4 regions of the Nonomuraea diastatica genome follow, and region 4 is predicted to be linked to each of the others. Evidence: riboswitches for the same ligand, from Rfam matches in the RefSeq annotation. Region 4 holds a riboswitch; each other region holds the start of a gene.
What was found. Region 4 has a riboswitch for cyclic di-AMP ahead of E1294_RS19250 (CHAP domain-containing protein). Riboswitches for the same ligand answer to the same signal wherever they lie in the genome.

Region 1 (5,887 bases), on a different contig from region 4:
GGGTGAAGGCCTGTCTCGCCCGCTTCCCGAGCAGGTGCGGCTCAATGTCGTCGACTTGGCGTCTCAAGTCCTCGGCACGATGCCCGCTGCCGCCATCCCGCCGCCGCTGCGTGGCATCGCCAAGTTCGACCCCCGCAAGCGGGCCAAGCTGGCCAGCGCGCCCATCGCGGCCCAACTGGAGAACGACAAGAAGTTTCGCGAGCTGGTCGCCGAGTCGGTGACCGCGGGCTGGCCTGAGCTGGTCTCCGCGCTCGCCGAGGGCAACGTGCCGCCCGCCGCCGACCCCGTGCTGGTGGCCGCGGCCGCCTATCTCACCCGCCCGCCCGGCTGGGCGGAGATGATCGAGACCGCCCGCTCCGACCTGGAGAAGTCGCTCGCGGCCGCCGAGGACTCCGAGCGCGAGCAGGTCGTCACCCGGTTGCGCGAGCAGCTCGCCGCGCAGAAGAACGCTGCCAAGGAGGAGGCCGACCGCCTGCGCGAGCAGGTCAAGGCCTCCCGCGCGGAGAACTCCGACCTGCGCCGCAGGCTCCACGACGCCCGCGAGCGGTCCAAGGCCGCGGTGCGTCGGGCCGAGGAGATGGAGCGGGCCGCCGAGGAGGCCAGGACGGCCGCCTCGGCCGCGGGCAGTGCGGGGGAGTCCGAGCTGCGGCGGCTGCGCGAGCGGCTGTCCGACGTGGAGAAGCAGCTCGAAGCCTCGCGCCGGGCCGCGCGCGAGGGTCGGAGCATCGAGGACGCCCGCATCAGGGTGCTGCTCGACGCGCTGCAGGACGCGTCGGCCGGGTTGCGCAGGGAGCTGGCTCTGCCCACCACGATCAGCCGGCCGGCCGATTCGGTCGCCGCGGTCACCGGCGAGCGGCCGGGGGTGCGCGTGCCCGCGCGGGCGCTCGCCGACGACGATCCGCAGCTCCTCGACCAACTCCTCGCGCTGCCGCAGATCCACCTGATCATCGACGGCTACAACGTCACGAAGACCGGCTACGGCACGCTCACCCTCGCCGACCAGCGCAACCGGCTGATGACCGGGCTGGGCGGGCTGGTGGCGCAGACCAGGGTCGAGGTGACCGCGGTGTTCGACGGGGCGGAGCTCAACGCCCCTGTGCAGGTCGTGGCGCCGCGCGGGGTACGGGTGCTGTTCAGCGCGCCCGGGGAGATCGCCGACGACCTGATCCGCCAACTCGTCCGCGCCGAGCCGCCCGGCCGCGCCATCGCCGTGGTGTCGTCGGACCGGGAGGTGGCCGAGTCCGTCAGGCGGATGGGAGCCAGACCCGTTTCCTCTGGCTTGCTGCTGCGCCGCCTGGGCCGGGCTTAAGTTACGAATTGGTATGTTTGGGTGAGACCTCACCCGCCACTTCTGTACTATTTCGCCCCAGTAAAAGATCCCCTGGGAGGCGACGCAGTGAGGTTTGGCCGGGTGCCGGTGGCCGTGGGTCTCGCGTTCGGGCTTGTGGTGTCCCCCATGGGGGCGGCGCTCGCTGATCCGAAGCCGACCATCGGGCAGGCCAAGGCCAAGCTCGACAAGCTCAACGACAAGGCCGACAAGGTCGTCGACCGCTACAACTCGGCGACCGAGCGCTACAAGAAGGCCAAGGGCACCTACGCGAAGCTGAACACGAGCTACAAGCGCAAACTCCGTACGGTCGCCGACCTGCGCACCCAGATCGCCGACATGGCCGCCACCGTCTACCGGGCCGGCGGCTACGCCACCTCCATGCCGGGGCTGGTCGGTGCCGACAACCCGCAGGGACGGCTGGCCGGGATGGCGCTGGCCGGGCAGATGGCCAAGGAGCGCTCGGAAAAGCTGGCCGCGTTCGACCGGGAGAACCGCGGGCTGAAGAAGGAGCGGGACAAGGCGCAGGGCGCGCTGCGGTCGGCCGACGAGGTCCGTGGCGAGGTCGAGAAGGAGCGCAAGGAGATCCTCGGTCTGATCGCCAAGCAGAAGAAGCTCCTGAGAAAGCTGGGCGCCTACAAGACCGGCGATCCGAACAGCACCGGCATCGAGTACACGGGACCCGCGTCGGGGAACGCCGCGGCGGTGCTGCGGTTCGCGTTCGCGCAGGTCGGCAAGCCGTACGTGTTCGGCGGGACGGGGCCGGGCGGCTACGACTGCTCGGGGCTGACCCAGGCGTCATGGCGGGCCGCGGGCGTGTCGCTGCCCAGGACGACGTGGGCGCAGTGGGCGTGGGGCGCCAGCCGCAAGGTGTCGCTGAACGCGCTCCAGCCGGGGGATCTCATCTTCAGCGAGGGCCTGGGGCACGTCAGCATTTATGCGGGCAACGGGAAGATCGTCCATGCGCCGCAGACGGGCGACGTGGTCAAGGTCGTCAGCCTCTCCGACTACGGACGCGGCCTCGTGGGCGCCGTCCGCCCGTAGTTCCCGCCCATTCTTCTACGACGCGCCATCGTTGCCGCCGTGCGGACGGTCCGCGATCACGGTGTGCTCTCCCTTGATCACCTTGGGTCCAGCGCATACGAGGCGGAATGTGACAAAGGCGACATCTGACCCCTGACAAGACCGGGGTGTCGCGAAGTGTGAGCAGGGTCACTTTTTGGTAACGACGCCCCATGTTCCAGCAGGGGTTCGGGAGTTTACTGAGGCCTTTGTCGATCTTTACAGCCTGACTCCGCTTTTGCCGATCCTTGACCGTTCGGCGTAGCTTCTGGCGTCGTCGCGGTGCACAAGCCATGGCGCCGCGAACCCGCATCGGTCCCTCCCGATGTGAAGACAGATGAAGATCCGCTGGTCATCGCCGCGATATCCCCATGACACCACCACTGAATCGGGCGATGACCTGCCGAATCCGTGCAGTCAGGAGGCACGGAACCGGGGACCCAGCGATCCCAGTTCCCCAGGGATCAGGGGTGAATCGGCGCGCCATCGCGCCGTAGGGCGACTTCCAGGCCCGAATCCGACAGCTAACCCGGTAGGCGTTCGTGGAAGACCCAAGGAGAAATCCTGTCTACCTCCCTGCACAACCCCCGTCTGTCCCGCCTTGCCCTGCGTGGCGTGGTGCTCACGATGACCGTGACGGCCGGAGGTCTCGTCCTCCATGCCCCCACGGCCTCCACGGCTCAGGCGGCGACGACGAGCGATACGGCCGGCCTCTCCTCGGTGAGGGCGGCCACGGCCGCCACCACTGCGAAGTCGGCCAAGGCCGCTCGGAAGCGAGCAGCCAAGATCGCTCGGCAGAAGGTGAAGGCCGGCAAGGCCATCGCCGTGGCCAAGAGCCAGATCGGTGACCCGTACCGTTACGGCGCCACAGGCCCTGGCTCGTTCGACTGCTCCGGCCTCGTCCAGTACGCCTGGAAGAAGGCCGGGGTGAAACTCCCGCGCGTGGCGAGCAGCCAGTTCGCCCGCACCAGGAACAAGGTCGCCTGGCGCAACCTCAAGCCCGGTGACCTCATGTTCTTCAACGGGCTCGGCCACGTGGGCATGTACGTCGGCAAGGGCAAGATGATCCATTCGCCGCGGACAGGCGAACGGGTGCGCATCGACAAGCTGGGCGGATGGCGCAAGTCGTCGTTCGTCGGCGCGGTCCGTCCCGGCCTCTGATGAAGCCCCGCCCGGGTCCCGGGAGATCTTCCGGGCCTGGGCGGGCTCCCGCGGAAGCGCGTCCTTCCCGTCGTAGGCGACCGGCCCCTCGATCGGGCCCCACGCCGATCGGGCCCCACTACGATCGGCCCCCACTACGATCGGCAGGGTGTCCGAGCAGGTGAGCCGACGAGCCGCGCTGGCCGCGCTCCTCCTCCTCGGCCTCGCCGCCGACGCCCCCGCTCCCGGATCACCCGTCTTCCCCGCAGAGGCCCGCGGCCTGTGGCCGGACGGCCAGGCCACCGCCCGCGGGGCACGTTCCTTCGTCACCGGCCACCGCGCCGCGCCCGCCACGCTCAGCGATCTCGCCCGCCGCGCCGACTCGGCGGGCCTGCGGGTCACGGCGGTGCTCGGCCGTCCGGTGCGGCCCGTGGTCATCGTTCCCGGCTCCGCGCAGGACGCGGCCCGGCTGGCCGGAGTGGAGCGGCTCGACGGGCTGGCGGCGGTGGCCGACGACGGCCGGGTGATCGTCGTCCCCGAGCCGTTCGGCAGGCTCACCTCCACCGGCAAGGATGTCGTCCTCACTCACGAGCTGACCCACGTCGCCGCGGGCACCGGCGGGCTGCCCGCCTGGCTCTACGAAGGCTTCGCCGACTACGTGGCCTACCGGGACGCCGGGCTGCCCGTGCGCACGGCCGCCGCCGAGCTGGCCGCCGAGGTGCGGGCCGGGCGCGTGCCGGCCGCGTTGCCGGGGCCTGAGGCCTTCGCCGCGGGCGGGCCTGACCCCGGACGCCTCGCGCTGGCGTACCAGGAGGCCTGGCTGGCGTGTCGGTTCCTCTCCCGCCGTTTCGGTGAGAGGAGCCTGGTGAGGCTCTACCGTGATGCGCAGGCGGCCGGCGTCGACGAGGCGCTCGCCGCGCTCGGGCTGTCCGTGGCCACGCTGACGGCACGGTGGCGCGCGTACGTGCGGGAGCAGCTCGCGTGAGTGGGGAGAAGGATGAGCGGACGGCGGGACGCGGACGGCCCATCTGAGGAGGCCGAGGCGAGCGGCGGCGAGGTGACCGCCGCAGGGCCCGGTGACGGCGTTCTCGCGGGCGCCGTCAGGGCGAAGGACCCCGCGCAGACGGACGACGGAGCGGCGGGGGCGTGGAGACGTCGCGAGCACCCGGCACGCGACCCGGAGGTGGACCCGGCGCACGACCCGGCGGTGGGCGCGGCCGAGCGCCGGTTCAGGCGGCAGGCGGCCGTGGTCTTGGCGGTGCTCGCGGCGGTGATTCTGGCCGTGGCCGCCTTCAGCACGCCGTGGCGGGTCCTGGCCGCCGGGCCGCCCGACCCGGCGCGCGACTTCACCGCCGCCGAGATCGCCAGGGCGCAGGCGTTCGACGCGGCCACGTCCCTGCCGAGCTATCTCGGGCTGGCGCTCACGCTGGCCTTCGCGGCCCTGCTCGTGGCCACCCCCTTCGGGGCGAAGGTGCTGGGCCGGCTGAAAGGCCCCTGGTGGTTGCGGGTGGTCCTCGGCGTGCTGGTCCTCACCGCGATCGTCGAGGCGGTCAGGTGGCCGCTCGGCGTCTGGTTCGAGACGCTGCTGCGCGACTACGGCCTGTCCACCCAGGACTGGGCGGGCTGGACCGCCGACCGGCTGAAGAGCCTCGGCGTGGAGGCCTTCCTGCTCTGCCTCATGCTGCTCGTCCTCGTGGGGCTGGCCCGCAGGGTGCGGCGCTGGTGGATCCCGGCGGCCGTGGGGGCGTGCGCGCTGACCGTGGTGATGTCGTTCCTCTATCCGGTGGTGTTCGAGCCGCTGTTCAACGACTTCACGTCCATGCCGCAGGGCTCGTTGCGCGACAATCTGCTGGACATGGCCGAGCGCGACGGCGTGCCGGTGCAGGACGTGCTGGTCGCCGACGCCTCGCGGCGCACGACGGCGCTCAACGCGTACGTGTCGGGCTTCGGCGCCACCCGCAGGATCGTCGTCTACGACACGCTGCTCAAGGCGCCGCAGCCCCAGGTCGAGCTGGTCGTCGCCCATGAGCTGGGCCACGCCGAGGCCGACGACGTGCTCTACGGAACGCTCGTCGGTGCCCTGGGGGCGGCGCTCGGCGCGGTCCTGCTGTTCGTGGTGTTCGGCGCGGTACGCCGGCGCGCCGGCGTCACCTCGATCGCCGATCCGCGCGCGGTCGGCGTGGTCATGGGCCTGATGACGCTGGGCTCGCTGATCATGGGCCCCGCCCAGAATGTGATCAGCCGCCACGTCGAGGCCAGGGCCGACGTGCACGCGCTCGACCTCACCCGGGATCCGGCCACGTTCATCGCCATGCAAAAACGGCTGGCAATTACCAATATTTCCGACTTGTCGCCGGA
Region 2 (5,887 bases), on a different contig from region 4:
ATGGACCGCCGGACACAGGGCCGCACGCATTGGGCGCGTTTCCTGCTGAACCGCTGGCCCACGGCGCTCGCCCTGGCTATGACCGCCCTGCCGTCGAGCGGCGGCGGTGAGGGCGCGGTGGGCGTCTTCGCGCAGGTGCTGCCCCTGCTGCCGCTGCTGTACCTGGTCGTCGCCAAGGTGGGAAGGCGTGCGCTCACGTGGCCGCTGCTCGGCGTGGGGATCGTCTCCGTCGTCGGACTGCGGATGCTGCACGTGGTCGCGATCTCCTCCGTCTACGTGACGATCGCGCTGATCGTGCTGGTGTGGGGTGCGCTCGACGGCCATCTGCGACGGCCCGGCGAGTTCCGGCTGCAGGCGCTGGGCTGGGCGGTCTTCACGGCGCTCGCGCTGTCCGGGCTGGTCGCCGACCCCGACCTGGGCCGCTACGTGATCGCGGCCGGCTGGTTCCTGCACGGCGTGTGGGACTTCGTCCACCTGTGGCGGAACAAGACCGTGACGCGTTCGTTCGCCGAGTGGTGCGGCGTCGTGGACGTCGTGGTCGCCGTGGAGCTGCTCGTCCTGGTGTGACGGGACTGGTGTGACGGGACTGGTGTGACGGGATCCCAGACGGGGCCGGTGCCGTTCCGCGCGAGCGGCCACTGCAACTGCGCGCAGGATCGCCCCGCAGCGCTGGAACATCGCAGGCCCGTGATCGACGATGGAGGGCCGGAAGCACCCATCACATGGAAGGCCGATGTCATGCGTTCACGCTTATGGGCGGGGCTCGCCGCGACGATCACCGCGGTCCTGCTGACGGCGCAACCCGCGGCGGCTCGGGCGACGGTGGAGTTCTTCGCCGACTCCGGCGACCAGTGCCGCCACGGCGTCACCAAGGGCACGCTGGAGTGGGTCGAAGGACACGTGATCCGGCCCGTGGTCCAGGTCAAGGGCACCCTGTCCGACAGCGCCGGCCCGTCGATCTGCGCCCCCGACGAGATGCACTCCCGCGCCACCTTCACCGCCTACAACGGCGCCACCGTCGTCGACTCCGAGGAGGCGAAGGCGGACGACGCGACCGTGCTGGTCACGATCGGGTTGTCCGACCCGACCGGAGTCACCTCCATCGACCGCGTGGTCGTGCAGGTGTGCCGCTACAGCAATTCCCCGATCGGCACCAGCTACTGCGGCGAGGCGGCCGCGTACAAGATGCCCTGAGCCGTGAACGGGGCGGCATCCCGGGCCGGGTGCCGCCCTCGCGCTCTTGCCCAGAGCGTGAGCTTACTTGACGCCGCAGATGGGAAGGCGGACCGACGGGGGGAACGATCGTCGGGGGGCGTCATGGTCACTTCGCGAGGCGTCTTCAGGCGCAAGCCGGTGGAGCAGATCGCGACCGAGCACGAGGGGGAACTCGCCAGGACACTGGGGTTGTGGCAGCTGACGGCCATCGGCGTGGGCGGCATCATCGGCGCGGGCATCTTCGCGCTGGCCGGGGCGGTCGCCAACGAGACCGCGGGGCCCGCCGTGCTGGTGTCGTTCCTCATCGCGGGCGTCGCCAGCGCCGCCGCCGCGTTGTCCTACGCCGAGTTCGCGGGAATGATCCCGAAGGCCGGCTCCGCCTACACCTACGGATACGCCGTCCTCGGGGAGCTCGTCGGCTGGTTCATCGGCTGGGACCTGCTGCTGGAGTACACCGCGATCGTCGCGGTCGTCGCCATCGGCATCTCCGGCTATTTCGGTTTCCTCGTCCAGCAGCTGGGGTTCGCGCTGCCCCCGTGGATGCTCGGCGCGCCCGGCACCGGCGAGGGGCGGGTCGTGGATCTGTTCGCGGTGGTGCTCTGCCTGCTCATCGCCTTCCTGCTGAACCTCGGCATCCGCGCCGCCGCCCGGTTCGAGACGTTCGTGGTCGGGCTGAAGGTCGCCGTCGTGCTGCTCGTCATCGTGGTCGGCTTCTTCCACATCAACACCGCCAACTACCAGCCCTTCTTCCCGTACGGGATTGGCGGGGCCATCACCGGGGCCGCCACCGTGTTCTTCGCGGTGTTCGGCTACGACGCGATGAGCACCGCGGCCGAGGAGTCACGCGACGCGCAGCGGCACATGCCCAAGGCGATCATCTACTCTCTGATCGTCGCCATGGTGCTGTACGTGCTGGCCACGCTGGTGCTGACCGGCATGCAGAACTACCGGGAGATCGACCCCGAGAGCGGCTTCTCCTCGGCGTTCGCCTCGGTCGGCCTCTCCGGGCTGGCGTCCGTGATCGCGGTGGGCGCCATCATCGGCATCCTCACGGTGATGTTCACGTTCATGCTCGGCGTCACCCGCGTGTGGTTCGCGATGAGCCGCGACGGGCTGCTGCCGCAGTGGTTCGCCAAGCTGCACCCGGTACGGCGGGTGCCCTCGCGCGTCACCTGGATCGTGGGCGCCGCCTCCGGGGTGATCGCCGGATTCCTGCCGATCCGGGAGGCCGCCGAGCTGACGAACATCGGCATCCTGCTGGCGTTCGTGGTCGTGTGCCTGGCCGTGATCGTGCTCCGCTACCGGCAGCCCGGCCTGCGCCGTGAGTTCCGCACTCCCGGAATGCCGGTAGTGCCCGCCATCGGGGTGGTCTTCTCGATCTGGCTGATCACCTTCCTGGACCCGACGACGTGGTTGCGCTTCGCCCTGTGGTTCGTGCTCGGGCTGGTCCTCTACTTCGCCTACAGCCGCCGGCACTCCGCGCTGGAACGGCCGCCGGCCGGGACGGGCGAGCGCTGACGTGGTGGCGCGCCGGCACAGCCCCGCCCGCCCGACGGCGCCGGCTGTGTCGGCGATCACACCGTGAAGCCGTCACGAAGTGAAGATCTCTGGAGTCAAGAGAGAGACATGACTCTCACAGGCAAGGAACGACCATGGCGAACACCAGCACCGCTCTCCTGCGCGACCTGCACAAGCCCGGCGACCCGCTGATCCTGCCCAATGTCTGGGACGCGGGCAGCGCCACCATCGTGGCCGAGGCGGGCTATCCCGCCCTGGCGACCGCCAGCGCGTCCATCGCCGCCCTGCTGGGGCGCGACGACCATGAGGGCGCGCCCGTCGGCGAGATGTTCGACATCGCCGCCAGGATCATCAGGGCCGTGGACGTACCCGTGTCGGTCGACGCCGAAGCCGGCTACGGCCTGCCGCCCGGCGAGCTCGTCGAGCGGCTCACCGCCATCGGCGCGGCCGGCTTCAACATCGAGGACACCGACCACCGGGCCGGGGGACTGGTCGACGCCGGCACGCAGGCCGCGCGCATCGCCGCTCTCCGGGAGGCGGGCCCCGACCTGGTGATCAACGCGCGGGTCGACGTGTTCCTGACCGGCTCCACCTCGGCCGAGGAGGTCGCCGAACGCGGGCGCCGCTACCTGGAGGCCGGCGCCGACTGCGTCTTCCCCATCCTGGCCCCCTCGGAAGAGGTGGTCGGCGACCTCGTCAAGGCCATCCCCGGGCCGGTCAACGTGTCCTGCCTGCCCGGCATGGACCTGGGCAGGCTGGCCTCCCTCGGCGTCGCCCGCGTGTCCTTCGGCCCGTTGACGTACCTGACCGCGCTGGAGGCGCTCAAGACCATGGCGGGCCGCATCCGGGCGGGCCAGGACCCGTACGCGGCCTGACCGGCGGCGCTCAGGCGGGCCTTCCGGGGGCCCCGGCGTCAGGTCCGCCCGTGCGAACCCGGTCAGGCGGACGCGCGGCCCAAGGCCCGCAACTCGTCGGGGGAGAGGGCGGAGACGTTCTGGTCGATGGGGGAGTCGGAGTACTGGTGGATGGTCCAGGTCTTCCAGTCGGCGGGCGGGGTCACCATCCCCTTCGGCTTGCTGTAGTGGGCCACCCACAGCGGGTACTCGGCCAGGCCCTTACCGTAGGTGTTGGCGAAGTTCCAGCCGCTGTAGAACATCGGGGTGACCCCGGTCTCGGCCTTCACGTGCGACAACCACGCCTTGGCCCAGGCGTTGACCTCCTCGACGGACTTGCCGTCGGTGGTCTCCAGGTCCAGCACCAGCAGGTCGCCGGGCTTGGAGGGCTGGGAGTTCACCATGGACAGGAAGTGGTCGGCCTCGGCGATGGGGTCGTTGCCGGGGTGTGCGTAGTGGTACGCCCCGCGCACGATGCCCTTCTTGCCCAGCTCGCTCCAGTGCCTGGCGAAGGCGGCGTCGCGGAAGTCGGTGCCCTCGGTGGCCTTGATGATGCCGAACTGCGCGGGGCTGGAGGCCCAGTCGTGCAGCGGCTGGTGGTTGGACACGTCCTGGCCGTAGGTGAGCGTCCGCTGCTCGGCCGCCTGGGCCGAGCCCGGTTCGACGGGAGACGCGTGCGCGGGCACGGTCGCGCCCGCGATGGCGGTGGCTCCGGCCAGGAGGGCGCCGGCGGCGGACAGGGTGAGACGTCGCGTAAGTTTGCGCATGGGGGGATCGACTCCTTGCTTCCATGTGCCTACCGGGTTAGCTGACGGGTTCGGGCTTGGAAGTGCCCTACGCGCGCAGCCCACGGCTGGCGTGCGATTCACCCCGGAAAGGTGGGTCCCCGGCTCCGCTGTGCGGATTCGGCCTGTCAACGTCGCGGCAACGGTTCGGCGAGCGCTCGCCTGGTGCCGTGTGCCGTAATCCCAAAAAGGTATATAACGCCCCATAAACGCTGCAAGCGGTATAAATCCCCATGCAATGTCGTTGGCCGTGGGGGAGCCCTGGATCGCCGCTCCCGCAGGCGTTCCAGGGCTTTGGCAAAGTTTTCCGGCACCGTACGCGGGCCCCACCGAAAGGGACGCGTGATACCCCTGTGACACGGGCCCCGCCGAGCACATCCCCGCCGAGCGCATCCGCCGGCAGTCCGTCCCGCCGGGGACCCGCGTCTCCCTCTACCGCTGCCCGGCGAGCCAGTCGTCGAAAGTGGTCGGCGCGATGCGCGCGCCCTCGCCGGGCAGCAGCACGTCGCCCGCCATCGCCGGGCCGAACACCCCCGACCACGTCGGCACGAGCCGCACCGTACGGCCCCGCGCCTCGTGAGTGCGCCGGGCCATGTCCACGAGGTCCTGCGGCTCGGGGCCGGCGACGTCGGCGTACCGCCCCCGAGGCTCCCCGGCCGCGATCTCGGCGAGGACGCCGGCCACGTCGGCGGGGGCGATCGGCTGCACGAGCAGCGGGGCGATCGTGGCGACGCCGTCCCGCTCCGTCCAGCCCGCCACCATCTCGGCGAAGTCGTGGAACTGCGTGACCGGCACGATCGTCCACGGCACCGGCCCGGCTGCCACGAGGCGCTCCTGCTCCCGCTTGCCGGCGTAGTGGGCGTTGCCCTCGACGCGACGGACCCCGGCGATCGACAGCAGGACGTGGTGGCGCACCCCGGCCCGCTCCTCGGCGGCCAGCAGGTTGCGGGTGGTGGCGCCGAAGAACGCCACCGTCTCCTCCGGGCCGGCCGCCGGCGCGTTGATGGCGTCGACGACCGCCTCCGCACCGGCCAGGGCGTCGTCGAGCCCGTTACCGGTCGCCAGGTCCATTCCGAGCGAACGACTGATGCGCACGACCTCGTGGCCGTCGCGTTCAAGGGTCGCGGCGGTGAGCGCCCCTATGTTCCCGGTCGCGCCGGCGACTGCGATCCGCATGATGATCTCCTTAATTATGGACTAAACGGATCTATGATAGCTGCGATAGAATCGGGGCGTGAAGCTGCCTGTGAGCACCGAGTGGGTTCTGCACTGCGCGACCACGCTGGCCCAGCTCGAACCGGGAGCCAGCGCGTCGGCGGCCCAGCTCGCCCTCCACTACGACCTCCCGGCGGCCTACCTCACCAAGCAGTTGAAGGAGCTGGTCAAGGCCGGGCTGCTGGCCGCGTCCACCGGCCCGAGGGGAGGCTTCCGGCTGGCGCGGCCCGCCGCCGAGATCACGCTGCTGCAGATCGTCGA
Region 3 (5,887 bases), on a different contig from region 4:
GCACTGGCGGCTGGCCACCGACGCCCGCCGCACCGCCGACGAGATCGCAGTCGTGCTGCAGGGTCTGCTGACGCAGTCGCCGCTGCTCAAAGGGGCCGACATCGACGGCATCGCCATCTGCTCCACCGTGCCGAGCGTGCTCAACGAGATGCGCGAGATGTGCCGCCGCTACTACGGCGACGTGACCGCGGTGATCGTGGAACCGGGCATCCGCACCGGCGTCCCCGTACGCATGGACAACCCCAAGGAGGTCGGCAGCGACCGCATCGTCAACGCGCTGGCGGCCATCGACCAGTACGGCGGCCCGTGCGTCATCGTCGACTTCGGCACCGCGACCTCGTTCGACGCGGTGTCGTCCAAGGGCGAATACGTCGGCGCGGTCACCGCGCCCGGCATCGAGATCTCGGTCGACGCGCTGGCCGCCGCCGGGGCGCAACTGCACAAGGTCGAGCTGGTGCGTCCCCGCTCGGTGATCGCGAAGAACACGGTCGAGGCCCTGCAGGCGGGCATCATCTACGGTTTCGCCGGCCAGGTCGACGGCATCGTCGAGCGCATCGCCGCGGAGCTGGCCGACGACCCCGACGAGGTGACGGTTGTGGCCACTGGCGGGCACGCGGGGCTGGTCGTGGGCGAGTCGCGCTCGATCGACGTGCACGAGCCGTGGCTGACCCTCATCGGGTTGCGGCTGATCTACCACCGCAACGTGGCGTGAGACCTGGACGAGTCACTGCGGTTCGCCGGATCCCCTACCCTTTGTTGTTGTGAGCGACGAACTACCCGAGCAGATGCGCATCCGGAGGGAGAAGCTCGACCGCCTTCGCAACGAGGGCGTCGACCCTTACCCGGTGAATTTCCCACGCACGGCCACCAACGCCGAGGTCAGGGAGAAATACCAGGGCCTGGAGCCCGACATCGCCACCGGTGACACGGTCTCGGTCGCGGGGCGCGTCATGCTCAACCGCGTGGGCGGCAAGCTCTGCTTCGCCACGCTCCGCGACGGGGGCGCCGACCTGCAGGTCATGATCTCGCTCGACAAGGTGGGCGAGGAGTCGCTGGCCCGCTGGAAGCACGACGTCGACCTGGGCGACCACGTGGGCGTGACCGGCGAGGTGATCACCTCGCGCAGGGGCGAGCTGTCCGTCCTGGCCGGCAGCTGGCAGATCACCAGCAAGTGCCTGCGCCCGCTGCCGGAGAAGCACGTCGGCCTCACCGACCCGGAGGCGCGGGTCCGCCAGCGCTACGTCGACCTGATCGTCAACGACGAGTCGAGGAAGATGGCCAGGGTCCGCAGCGCCACGGTGCGCGCGGTGCGCGACTTCTGGCACGAGGAGGGCTATCTCGAGGTCGAGACGCCGATGTTGCAGCCGATCCACGGCGGCGCCACGGCCCGGCCGTTCAAGACCCACATCAACGCCTACGACATGGAGCTCTATCTCCGCATCGCGATCGAGCTCTATCTCAAGCGGCTCGTGGTCGGCGGCATCGAGAAGGTCTTCGAGATCAACCGCAACTTCCGCAACGAGGGCGCCGACTCGACGCACAACCCCGAGTTCACCATGGTCGAGGCCTACGGCACCTACCTCGACTACAACGGCATCGCCGATCTGACGCAGCGGATGTACCAGAAGGCCGTCGTGGCCGCCCTGGACACCTCGGTGGTCGTGCACGACGGTGTCGAGGTCGACCTGGGCATCTCCGAGTGGCCGCGCGTCACCCTCTACGGCGCGGTGTCCGAGGCCGTCGGCGAGCAAATCACGACCTCGACCTCGCTCGAAGAGCTGCGTAAGGTCGCCGACCGGCGCGAGATCCCCTGGGACCCGAAGTGGGGCGCGGGCAAGCTCGTGCAGGAGCTCTTCGAGGCGATCGTCGAGCACACGATCATCCAGCCCACGTTCGTCATGGACTTTCCGCTGGAGACCTCGCCGCTGGCCCGGCAACACCGCGACGACCCGCTGGTGACGGAGAAGTGGGACCTCATCGGGTTCGGCACCGAGCTGGGCACGGGCTACTCCGAGCTCAACGACCCCATCGAGCAGCGCCGCCGCCTGGTCGAGCAGTCCCTGCTGGCCGCGGGCGGCGACCCGGAGGCCATGCAGCTCGACGAGGACTTCCTGCAGGCGCTCGAATACGCGATGCCGCCGACGGGTGGCATGGGCGCCGGCATCGACCGGATGATCATGGCTTTCACCGGCAGGAACATCCGCGAGACCATCCTGTTCCCCCTGGTCAAGCCCACCCACTGAGGGCCACGTGGCATCCCGCCGCACCGGTTGCGGCGGGAGCCCGCGCGAGCGGGTGAGCCTGGCGGGCTCGTGCCTGTGCCGTGAAACGGTGACGGACGATCGGCCGTCCTGTTCCGGGATCAGGGCCGGGCTTGTCAGCTTCGGGTCAAGACCGCGGGCGAGGGGCGCGCGAGTGTCCGGAGTTTCCTGGGGGACGTTCGGCAGTGTTGTGTCCACCATGACGGTGCCGCTCGCCCAGGTCCGGAAATAAGGTGACTCGCGGGCCGCCGCCCGTGGTGAAGAGCGGCTGCGCGTGCCGCTGTACGTATGGATCATGCAGTAAATCGTGCGCCGGAGGGATCAAAACCCGGGACGCCGGACGCCCCGATCGGCGCCGGATCGGGCATGGCCGAAAGGGCGTGCGGACCGTACGTCGCGCGGCGAAGTTCGCTGGCACACGTGACTCGGTCACATACGGCGGATCATGTCAATACTGCTGGTCAAGTGCGGCGACTGTCGTGCTTGACGACCTTTCCATAATGCGTTTACCGTCTGCGAGGAGCGGCTGTGGCCTGGCTAAGAGGGTCCAGGCCTGCTGTTGGGGGGAGGGCTCCCGATGGATGTGCTCACTGAAGGCGTTGAGCTGAGCCATGCGGATTTGGCGTTACTGGCGGAACTCGCCAGAGGAGTCACGGTCGATCGGGTAGGCAGGCGACTGGACATCAGCAGCCGCACCGTACGCCGGAGGCTGCGCGGCATCTGCGACCGCATCGGCGTCGCCACCGCGATCGAGGCCGTGGCATGGGCGGCACGCCGCCAGCTGATCTAGCGGCACCGATCATGGGGCCCCTCACCGGGTTCAGTTCAGTCGGCGATGCGCACCGCGCCCGCGAACGGCCGCCGTTCGATCGACGCGATCCGCACCACATCACCCGTCCGAGGGGCGTGCACCATCATGCCGCCGCCCAGATAGATGCCCACGTGGTGCAGGTCGCTGTAGAAGAACACCAGGTCGCCTGGACGCATCTCGTCGCGTGAGATGTGCCGCCCGGCCGTCCACTGGTTGCCCGTGTAGTGCGGCAGCGAGATGCCCACCTGCTGGTAGGCCGCCATCACCAGGCCGGAGCAGTCGTAGGAGCCGGGGCCTTCGGCCCCCCAGACGTACGGCTTGAGCTGCTGCGTGAGCGCCCATCGTGCCGCCTGCGCGGCCTTGCCGCTGCCGGCGATCGGCAGGTTGACGCGTGTGGCGCGGGTGCCGGGCCGACCGGCCTCGCCCAGCGCCCGCCTGAACAGGTTGCTCTCGACCTTGGCGACCAGCTTGCTGATCTTGCCGCGCTTGGCGTCGAGGTCCTTGACGATCTTCTCGACCTCGCTGATGCGCGACTTGGCGCCCGCCCTGGCGCGCTCGGCGGCCTTCCTGGCCTTGGTGAGCTGGTCGAGCTCCTCGCCATGCCGCTGCTCGATCGCGAACGTGGTCGCGGCGCGGTCGAGGAAGTCGGAGGGGTCGTCGGAGGAGGTGAACGCCAGCGCCCGGCTCAGCCCGCCCGTGATGTAGGCGTTCTGGGCGAGCAGGACGGCCTTGGCGCGCTTGGCCGCCAGGTCCGTCTCGCTGGCCGCCAGGGTCTTCTGTGCGGCCTCGGCGGCCTTCTTGGCCGTCTTCAGCTTCTCCCGCTGCCCGTTGTACTGCTCGGTCAGCGTCTCGATCTCGGTGTGCATCTTCTCGACCCGCGAGGCGAGGTCTTTGAGCGAGGGCTTGGGGTCGGCGTACGCCGGGCCGGTGGGAACCGAGAGCAGCAGCGCGGTGATTGTGAGACTTGCCACACCGATTCGCTGGCGCAACAGGGCGCGTTCCGGAGGGCGGGCGTGCTTGCCCGCCGACTTCCTCCCACGGTTGAACGTGCGCTTCACCAACCAGGCTCCTCTCATCGACGCCTACCGGGTTAGCTGACGGGTTCGGGCCGGAGCAGCCCTACCGAAAAACTCGGATTCACCCCGTGATGGCGGTCGCCACCGGCGGGTCCCCGGCTTCCCTGAGGGAATTGAGCGTGCCTCCCCGCGCGCGACACGCGGGGAACATTGTCGCTGGACACTAATGCACTCCGGGTTCCTGCTCAACCAGAACTGCCAACTCTGTAGAGGTTTCACAACTGAAGGGTCACAAGGTGATCTCGGTGCCAGTCGCGCAGGAGTGACTGAATGTGGTGCTTCCTCCCGAACGGTCGCCCGGCGCGACGTCGTGCTCGCCCGGCCACGAGATGTAACAGGATGGGCGGAGACATGTGAGTTAGGTCCGAGCCGTAATGACATCTGTACTCTGGAGAGCCATGGAGCAGGTGGCCGAACTGACTGTGCCCGAGACCGCGGTGGTGGTCCGGCGTGCGCGCACGCCTGACGTGCGGGGGGTCAGGCGCCTGGTCGACGCCTATGCGGGCGCGGGCCCGCGGCTCCTGAAAAAGGCCACGGTGACGCTGTACGAAGACGTACAGGAGTTCTGGGTGGCCGAGCGCGGCGGGCAGGTCGTCGGCTGTGGCGCGCTCCACGTGCTCTGGGAGGACCTCGCAGAGGTCCGCACGGTGGCGGTCGATCCCGAATGCCGCGGCATGAGAGTCGGCCACCGGATCGTCTCAGCGCTGATCCAGCAGGCCAAAGATCTTGGTCTGCAGCGTGTATTCTGTCTTACTTTTGAGGTCGACTTCTTCGCGAGGCATGGTTTTCGCCGCATCCAGGGCACGCCCGTCTCGCCCGAGGTCTACGCCGAGCTGCTGGCCTCGTATGACGAGGGTGTAGCGGAGTTCCTCGACCTGGAACACGTCAAGCCGAACACCCTGGGCAACACCCGCATGCTGCTCCATCTGACATCGGGTGACGCGGACCTTGACCACATGGAAAGGTGATTGTTGATACCTATGTCGATACGTTGGGCAGCACAGGCATGTGTCCTGACACGTGCCACGCGCGCACTCGAAGCGAGGTGACACGGTGAGCACCGGACAGCCGCCGTACCCACAGGACGAATCCGGCGAGAACGCTGCGCCTCCCCACTCCGGCCAGCAGGCTCCGGGCCGCCACCCCGGCGAGCCCGACCCCGACGTCACTGTGGTCGGCTACCGGGCGGACGACGCCTACGGGCAACAGCCCCCCTATGGTCAGCAGCAGCAGGGCTATGGCCAGCAACCCCAGTACGGTCAGCAGCAGGGCTATGGCCAGCAACCCCAGTACGGTCAGCAGCAGGGCTACGGCCAGCAACCCCAGTACGGTCAGCAGCCCCAGTCCCAGCCCGACTACGGCCAGCAGCAATACGGTCAGCAGCAGGGCTACGGGCAGCAGCAACAGTCCGGCCAGCAGTATGACCAGCAATATGGTCAGCAGCAGCAGGGCTATGGCCAGCAACCGCAGTCCCAGCCCGGTTACGGCCAGCAGCAGGGCTACGGCCAGCAGCAACAGTACGACCAGCAGTACGGTCAGCAGCAGGGCTATGGTCAGCAACCCCAGTCGGGCCAGCAATACGACCAGCAGCAATATGGCCAGCAGCCGCAGTCCGGTCAGCAGTATGACCAGCAATATGGTCAGCAACAGCAGGGCTATGGTCAGCAACCCCAGTCGGGCCAGCAGTACGACCAGCAGCAATATGGCCAGCAGTCGCAGTCGGGCCAGCAGTACGACCA
Region 4 (5,887 bases):
AGCCCGCTGACGAACACGGGCCTCGGCTTCAGCCCTGCGAACACCTCGGAGACCAGCACGTCCACCACCGGGCCCGTGCAGGCCACGAGGATCACGTCCGGCCGCGTGCGCTCGGCCAGCCTGCGCACCGACCGCGCCGACATCACCGGCGGCGCCTCCCGTCCGCTCCCGTGGCCGCTCACCGGCCCGCTCACCGGCCCACTTGTCGGCCCGATCAGCGCCGCGGCGATCTGCTCGGGCGAGGGCGCGATCGGCGTGCGCACCACCGCCAGCTCCGTCACGCTCCCGGCGGGCAGGTCGCCAAGCAGGCAGGCCGCCCACTTCAGGTACGAGTCGGAGTCGGCAACCGCCAGCACTCTCACCCAGTCACTCCAGTCAAATGCGAGCGCAGGGCGGGTTCCGCCCTGCTGGTCCACCAGTCATCGGGAACGTTCACGGGCTCGATGGCGACACCGCGCGGGCTGAGCAGCACCCGCAGCGAGGTGATCGCCGTCGAGGGGAGGCTGAGGACGCGCTGGCCCGCGTCCAGCCCGCGCAACGTCAGCTCGGCGGGCGCGCCCGCGTCGTGCACGGTGATGCCGGGACGCTCCCTGATCAGCGCCACGTCCACGGGGTCCTCGCGGCGGTGCGGGTAGTAGGCGAGCGGCTCCCGCGCCGCCAGCTCGGTCAGCCAGCGCAGGTAGTGGTCGCGGTGCACGAGGCCGTTCCTGACGAGCGAGGTGCCGAGCACGACCGTGCGCTCGGCCGGCCCTTCCGCGCTGGGCGGCTGGGCGCGCAACCAGGCGAAGTCGTGGCGTACGAGGTCGACACCGGTACGGCGGACGGCGGCGGCGAGCTCGTCGGTCACCGGCAGCGCGGTGAAGACGGAGACGTCGCTCATGCGCAGCCGCAGCGCTGCCGCCAGGCCGAGCGCTGAGCGCAGCACAGTGGGTCTGACGCGGGCCCGCAGCAGCGGCCGCGAAGGCCCGGCGGCCAGCAGCTCCAGCAGCCGGAGCGTGGCCAGACCGTCGTCGACGATGACGATGCGTCCGGTCCTGGAGGTGAGCCAGCGCAGCTGGACCTTGCCGGAGAAGGCGTCGCCGACGGCGTGCAGGCGCCTCGGCATGTTGTCGCGCGGCTCGGCCAGTTCGAGCCCGTCGGGCAGCGCGAGAGCGCGCAGCTCCCGGCGGGTCGCCTTCAGCGGGCGCAGGCCCGCCCGCGGCACGACGGCCGTGGCGGTCCCGAGGAGCCCGGCGTGGTGGGCCTCGACGGCGCACAGCATCTGGAGCGGGGACTCCACCCAGGCCGACGCCTGTTCGACCACTCCAGTCCTCCCAGCCGGGTGATGGCGCGTTCACGACCGCTTCAAGCTAGCCCGGCCGCCTTAAGCGGTCAGAAACGGTGCGTGAACAATGGAGAGCATGAACTCGCTCATGCTCAACACGGACGGCGTGCAGATCCCGCAACTCGGCTTCGGCGTCTGGCAGGTGCCCGCCGGCGAGGCCGAGCAGGTGGTGGCGACGGCGCTGCGGGCCGGCTACCGGCACATCGACACTGCCGCCGCCTACGAGAACGAGGAGGGCGTGGGCCGTGCCGTGCGCGCCTCCGGACTGTCCCGCGAGAAGGTGTTCGTCACCACCAAGCTGCGCAACGCCGACCACGCCCGCGCGGAGGAGGCCTTCGACGAGAGCCTGGCCCGGCTGGGGCTCGACTACGTCGATCTCTATCTCATCCACTGGCCGGTGCCGAAGCAGGACAAGTACGTACAGGCGTGGAAGGCGATCGAGAAGATCTACCGTGACGGGCGGACCAAGGCCATCGGCGTGTCCAACTTCACCGCCGGCACGCTCACCCGCCTCATGAACGAGACCGGCATCACACCCTCCATCAACCAGATCGAGCTCCACCCGTACTTCCAGCAGCGGGAGATGCGGGCCTTCCACGAGGCCAACGGCATCCTCACCGAGGCGTGGAGCCCGCTCGGCCAGGGCAGGGGGCTGCTTGAGGATCCGGCGCTCGCGCTGCTGGCGGACAAACACGGCAAGACCCCCGCGCAGATCGTGCTCCGCTGGCACCTGCAGCTCGGCACCGTCGTCATTCCCAAGTCCGTGACGCCGTCGCGGATCGCCGAGAACATCGGCGTGTTCGACTTCATCCTCGACCCGGAGAGCATGGCCGCCGTCGGCGCGCTCAACAGGGGCCTTCGCATCGGAGGCGACCCTGACACGTTCAACTTGATCTGATGCGTCTAGCATCTTCCGCGTGCGGGATTTCACGTGGGGCATAGCGGCGACGGGCGTCATAGCGCGGACCGTGGGGGCGGCCATCGTGGCCGAGCCCGGGATGCGGGTGGGCGCCGTCGGCTCCAGGAATCCGCAACGGGCGCAGGCCCTGGCGGCCGCGCTGGGCGCGGAGTCGGCGTACGGCTCCTATGAGCGGCTCTGCGCCGACCCGGCGGTGGACGCGATCTACGTGGCGACGCCGCACACCGAGCACCTGCAGGTCGCGGAGGCCGCCATCGCCGCGGGCAAGGCCGTGTTGTGCGAGAAGCCGCTGGCCGCGACCGTGGACGACGCGGAGAAGATGGTACGCCTGGCGCGTGAGGCGGGCGTGTTCCTCATGGAAGCCATGTGGATGCGGTTCAACCCGCTGATCCGCCTCATCGCCGCCGATGCGCGCTTCGGCGACATCCGGTCGGTGCAGGCCAGTTTCGGCTTCGCCATGCCGTACGACCCCGCGCACCGGTTGTGGGCCCCGGAGCTGGGCGGAGGTTCGCTGCTCGACCTGGGGGTCTACCCGTTCGGCCTGGCCCAGCTGCTGCTGGGCATGCCCACCGGCCTGCGCATCACGGGATCCCTGGCGCCGAGCGGAGTTGACGCGGAGGCGGGCGGGGTGTTGCTCTACCCCGGCGGCAGACGGGCTTTCGTGGAAACTCCTTGCTGGGGAATTACCCGAACCAGGCCTGCGTTGTAGGGACACAGATGCGAGCGGACATCCACGCGCCGTTCTGGGCGCCGGAGCGGATCGTCCTCACCGGGCTCTCCATGGAGCCGGAAGAGCATGTGCTCGATCCGGCCGACAACGGATACGCCGGTGAGCTCCGCGAGGTCCGCGCCGCCACGGCCGAGGGCAGGACCGAATCCTCGATCATGCCCCTTGACGAATCCCTTGCCATGGCAGGGCTTCTGGCCGACGCTCGCAGGCAACTCGCCTAGCTGGGCTTTATAGAGTTGTAATCCTCTTGCCGCATGTATTACCTTGTGGGGCATCTTACGGCATACGTCCGGTTTGTCCGGCTATGTCTGACCATCGCACGAAAGATCACAGGATCGTCCTGTGACCGCTGAATCCGCATCGCGCGGAACCGGGGACCCACGTCCTTTGGGGTGAATCGGCACTCTGGTGCCGTAGGGCAGCTTCCACGCCCGAACCCGTCAGCTAACCCGGTAAGCGGCATGGAAGCAAGGAGTTACCCCCTCGATGGCCACGTTCCGTCTTACCGCAATCCCCAAGCGAACCATCACCTGCGCCGCACTCGGCGCCACCATCTTCGCCTCGGCCTTCGGCGTCAACGTCGCCGCGGCCAACGCCGACACCCCGCCCGTGGACAAGGTGGCCGCCGTCTCGCCGGTGACCGACTCCAAGCAGCGCGCGGCCAAGGACACCAAGGTCAACGTGACCGCCTCCCAGGTCCTGGACTTCGCGAAGTCCCAGGTCGGCATCTCCGAGAACGCCGCCGGCGGCGGCACCCCGTACCAGAAGTGGTACGCCGGCTCGCAGCGCGCCGCCGAGACCATCGCCCGCGACGGCGGCAACCGGGCCGCGTACCTGAACGCCGCCTGGTGCGCGATGTTCGTCTCCTGGGTCGGCGAGCAGACCGGCGCCCGCCCGCAGATCGGCTGGGACGCCTACACCGTCGCCCACGCCAAGTGGTTCGCCGCCAACGACCGCTTCGGCACCGAGGCCAAGCCCGGCGCCGTGGTGTTCTTCGCCTGGGACGGCGGCAAGGACATCACCGACATCCAGCACGTCGGCTTCGTCGTGAAGGACAACGGCGACGGCACCCTCTCCACGATCGAGGGCAACACCGGCAACGGCAAGGTCGAGGAGCGCACCCGTCCGAAGTCCCAGGTCGTCGGCTACGGCTACCCCGAGTACGCCGGCTGACCCGGTTGCCGCGCGCGAGCGCGCGTCCCGTGCGGGACGCGCGCTCGCGCGCGTTTCCGCCCGGTCCCCGCGCCCCCCGACCTAGCCGTCCGCCGCCGCTCGCTGGATGGCGTGCAGCTCGGCGTAGCGGCCCTGGCGGGCCATGAGCTCGCCGTGACCGCCCTGCTCGGCGATCCGCCCGCCGTCCAGCACCACGATCAGGTCGGCCATGCGCACCGTCGGGAAGCGGTGGGTGATCAGGAGGGTGATGGCGGCGCGGTGGCGGCGGGCGGCCTGCGCGTACCGGGCGAAGACGGCGCTCTCGGCGGGAGCGTCGAGGGAGGCGGTCGGCTCGTCCAGCACGAGCAGCAGTGGCTCCTCCCGCATCGAGGCGCGCGCCAGCGCCAGTCTCTGCCCCTGCCCGCCGGACAACGTCATGCCGCCCTCGAAGCTGTCGCCCAGCTCGGTGTCCAGGCCCCTGGGCAGCCCGGCCACCACCTCCGTGGCGCCGGCCCGCTCCAGTGCCTGGTCCACGGCGGTGCGGTCGTCCATGCGGGGCAGGTCGCCGATGCCGACGGTCTCGGCGGCGGTGAGCTCGAACGGGACCCAGTCCTGGAACACGGCGCTGATCCGGCTCCGCCAGCGCACGGCCGGCACGTCCCGCAGCGGGACGCCGTCCAGCAGGATCTCACCGCCGGAGGGCTGGTAGAGGCCGCACAGCAGCTTGACCAGGGTGGTCTTGCCCGAGCCGTGCGATCCGACCAGCGCGACGGTCGCGCCGGCGGGCAGGCTCAGGTCGATCCCGCGCAGCACGGGCCGGGTGGTGCCGGGGTAGGTGAACGACACGTTCCGCAGCGTGATGCCCTGCGCGAAGCTCTCAGGCGGCTCCGCCCCGCCGGCAGCGCGGTCCCGGCCGTGATCCCGCCCGTGTTCCCGGCTGTGGTCCCGCCCGCGTTCCCGGGTGTGGCCCTTCGTGGCCGCCCTCGCCCTGGCGTGGGGCGCGTCGTCGTCGGACTCTGCCGAGGCCGGGGTGTGGGTGCGGGCGTAGGCGCGGAGCCAGGCGAGCCGCGCGGCGGCGCGCAGACCGGCGGCCACCGACCCGACGTGGAAGGCCAGCCGGGACGCCTGGGTGACGAGCTGCACCCCGACGGTGGCCACCAGGACCACGTCGCCCGGCGTGGCCCGCCCCTGGGCCGCCAGCCAGGCCGCGCAGCCGAGCGCCGACACGTACCCCGCCAGGAACGTGCCCGACCCGGCGAACGTGAGCAGCGCGGCGCGGACCCCGGCCCGCGACGACCCCGCCGACACCTCCTCCCACCGGTGCGCGGCCATCGCCTCCAGGGCGGGCGCGGCACGGCTGAGCCGTATCTCCTTGGCCGTCCGCGGCGTGGTGACGGACTCGGACAGGTGCTGCTCCAGCCTGGCCGTCTCGGCGGTGCGCTCGGTGGCCGCGTCGACGTGGCGGGCCGCGCGGCCGCGTACCAGCAGCGACGGCAGCACGGCACCGCCCAGCAGCAGCGTCACCAGCGGGTGCACGGCGGCCATCAGCACGACGCCGAGCCCGATCTGCACGGCGTGCTCGGCGACCAGGGCGAGCGCCCACACCGCGAAGTACAGCTGACGGCTCTCGTCGCGCAACGTCGTCAGCTTGTCCAGGTACGCGGGCCGCTCCAAGTGCTCGATGGTGGGCACACCCGAGGTGAGGGTGAGGATCTCCTCCTGCACGGACAGGCCCATGCGTTCGGCCAGCTCCTCCATCAGC

Region 1: it holds a riboswitch for cyclic di-AMP, as region 4 does, so the genes downstream of both, E1294_RS27410 (C40 family peptidase) here and E1294_RS19250 (CHAP domain-containing protein) in region 4, are expected to answer to the same signal.
Region 2: it holds a riboswitch for cyclic di-AMP, as region 4 does, so the genes downstream of both, E1294_RS53665 (glycoside hydrolase family 25 protein) here and E1294_RS19250 (CHAP domain-containing protein) in region 4, are expected to answer to the same signal.
Region 3: it holds a riboswitch for cyclic di-AMP, as region 4 does, so the genes downstream of both, E1294_RS57255 (C40 family peptidase) here and E1294_RS19250 (CHAP domain-containing protein) in region 4, are expected to answer to the same signal.

The regions. Positions count from the first base shown of each region.
Region 1 covers NZ_SMKP01000084.1:30,298-36,184, forward strand. The annotation lists gene E1294_RS27400 (NYN domain-containing protein) at 1-1,309, shown strand, start outside; gene E1294_RS27405 (C40 family peptidase) at 1,412-2,371, shown strand; cyclic di-AMP (ydaO/yuaA leader) riboswitch at 2,781-2,943, shown strand; gene E1294_RS27410 (C40 family peptidase) at 3,005-3,550, shown strand; gene E1294_RS27415 (hypothetical protein) at 3,699-4,514, shown strand; gene E1294_RS27420 (M48 family metallopeptidase) at 4,527-5,887, shown strand, end outside.
Region 2 covers NZ_SMKP01000229.1:1,176-7,062, forward strand. The annotation lists gene E1294_RS45995 (hypothetical protein) at 1-567, shown strand, start outside; gene E1294_RS46000 (hypothetical protein) at 739-1,194, shown strand; gene E1294_RS46005 (amino acid permease) at 1,318-2,733, shown strand; gene E1294_RS46010 (isocitrate lyase/PEP mutase family protein) at 2,868-3,608, shown strand; gene E1294_RS53665 (glycoside hydrolase family 25 protein) at 3,671-4,393, opposite strand; cyclic di-AMP (ydaO/yuaA leader) riboswitch at 4,405-4,547, opposite strand; gene E1294_RS46020 (SDR family oxidoreductase) at 4,844-5,587, opposite strand; gene E1294_RS46025 (RrF2 family transcriptional regulator) at 5,646-5,887, shown strand, end outside.
Region 3 covers NZ_SMKP01000056.1:25,102-30,988, forward strand. The annotation lists gene E1294_RS20640 (type III pantothenate kinase) at 1-712, shown strand, start outside; gene lysX (bifunctional lysylphosphatidylglycerol synthetase/lysine--tRNA ligase LysX) at 762-2,243, shown strand; gene E1294_RS20650 (LuxR C-terminal-related transcriptional regulator) at 2,839-3,051, shown strand; gene E1294_RS57255 (C40 family peptidase) at 3,087-4,130, opposite strand; cyclic di-AMP (ydaO/yuaA leader) riboswitch at 4,137-4,278, opposite strand; gene E1294_RS20660 (amino-acid N-acetyltransferase) at 4,547-5,116, shown strand; gene E1294_RS20665 (RDD family protein) at 5,202-5,887, shown strand, end outside.
Region 4 covers NZ_SMKP01000051.1:2,499-8,385, reverse strand. The annotation lists gene E1294_RS19275 (DUF6716 putative glycosyltransferase) at 1-362, opposite strand, end outside; gene E1294_RS19270 (hypothetical protein) at 359-1,303, opposite strand; gene E1294_RS19265 (aldo/keto reductase) at 1,401-2,222, shown strand; gene E1294_RS19260 (Gfo/Idh/MocA family protein) at 2,242-2,952, shown strand; gene E1294_RS19255 (hypothetical protein) at 2,961-3,194, shown strand; cyclic di-AMP (ydaO/yuaA leader) riboswitch at 3,311-3,447, shown strand; gene E1294_RS19250 (CHAP domain-containing protein) at 3,460-4,146, shown strand; gene E1294_RS19245 (ABC transporter ATP-binding protein) at 4,228-5,887, opposite strand, start outside.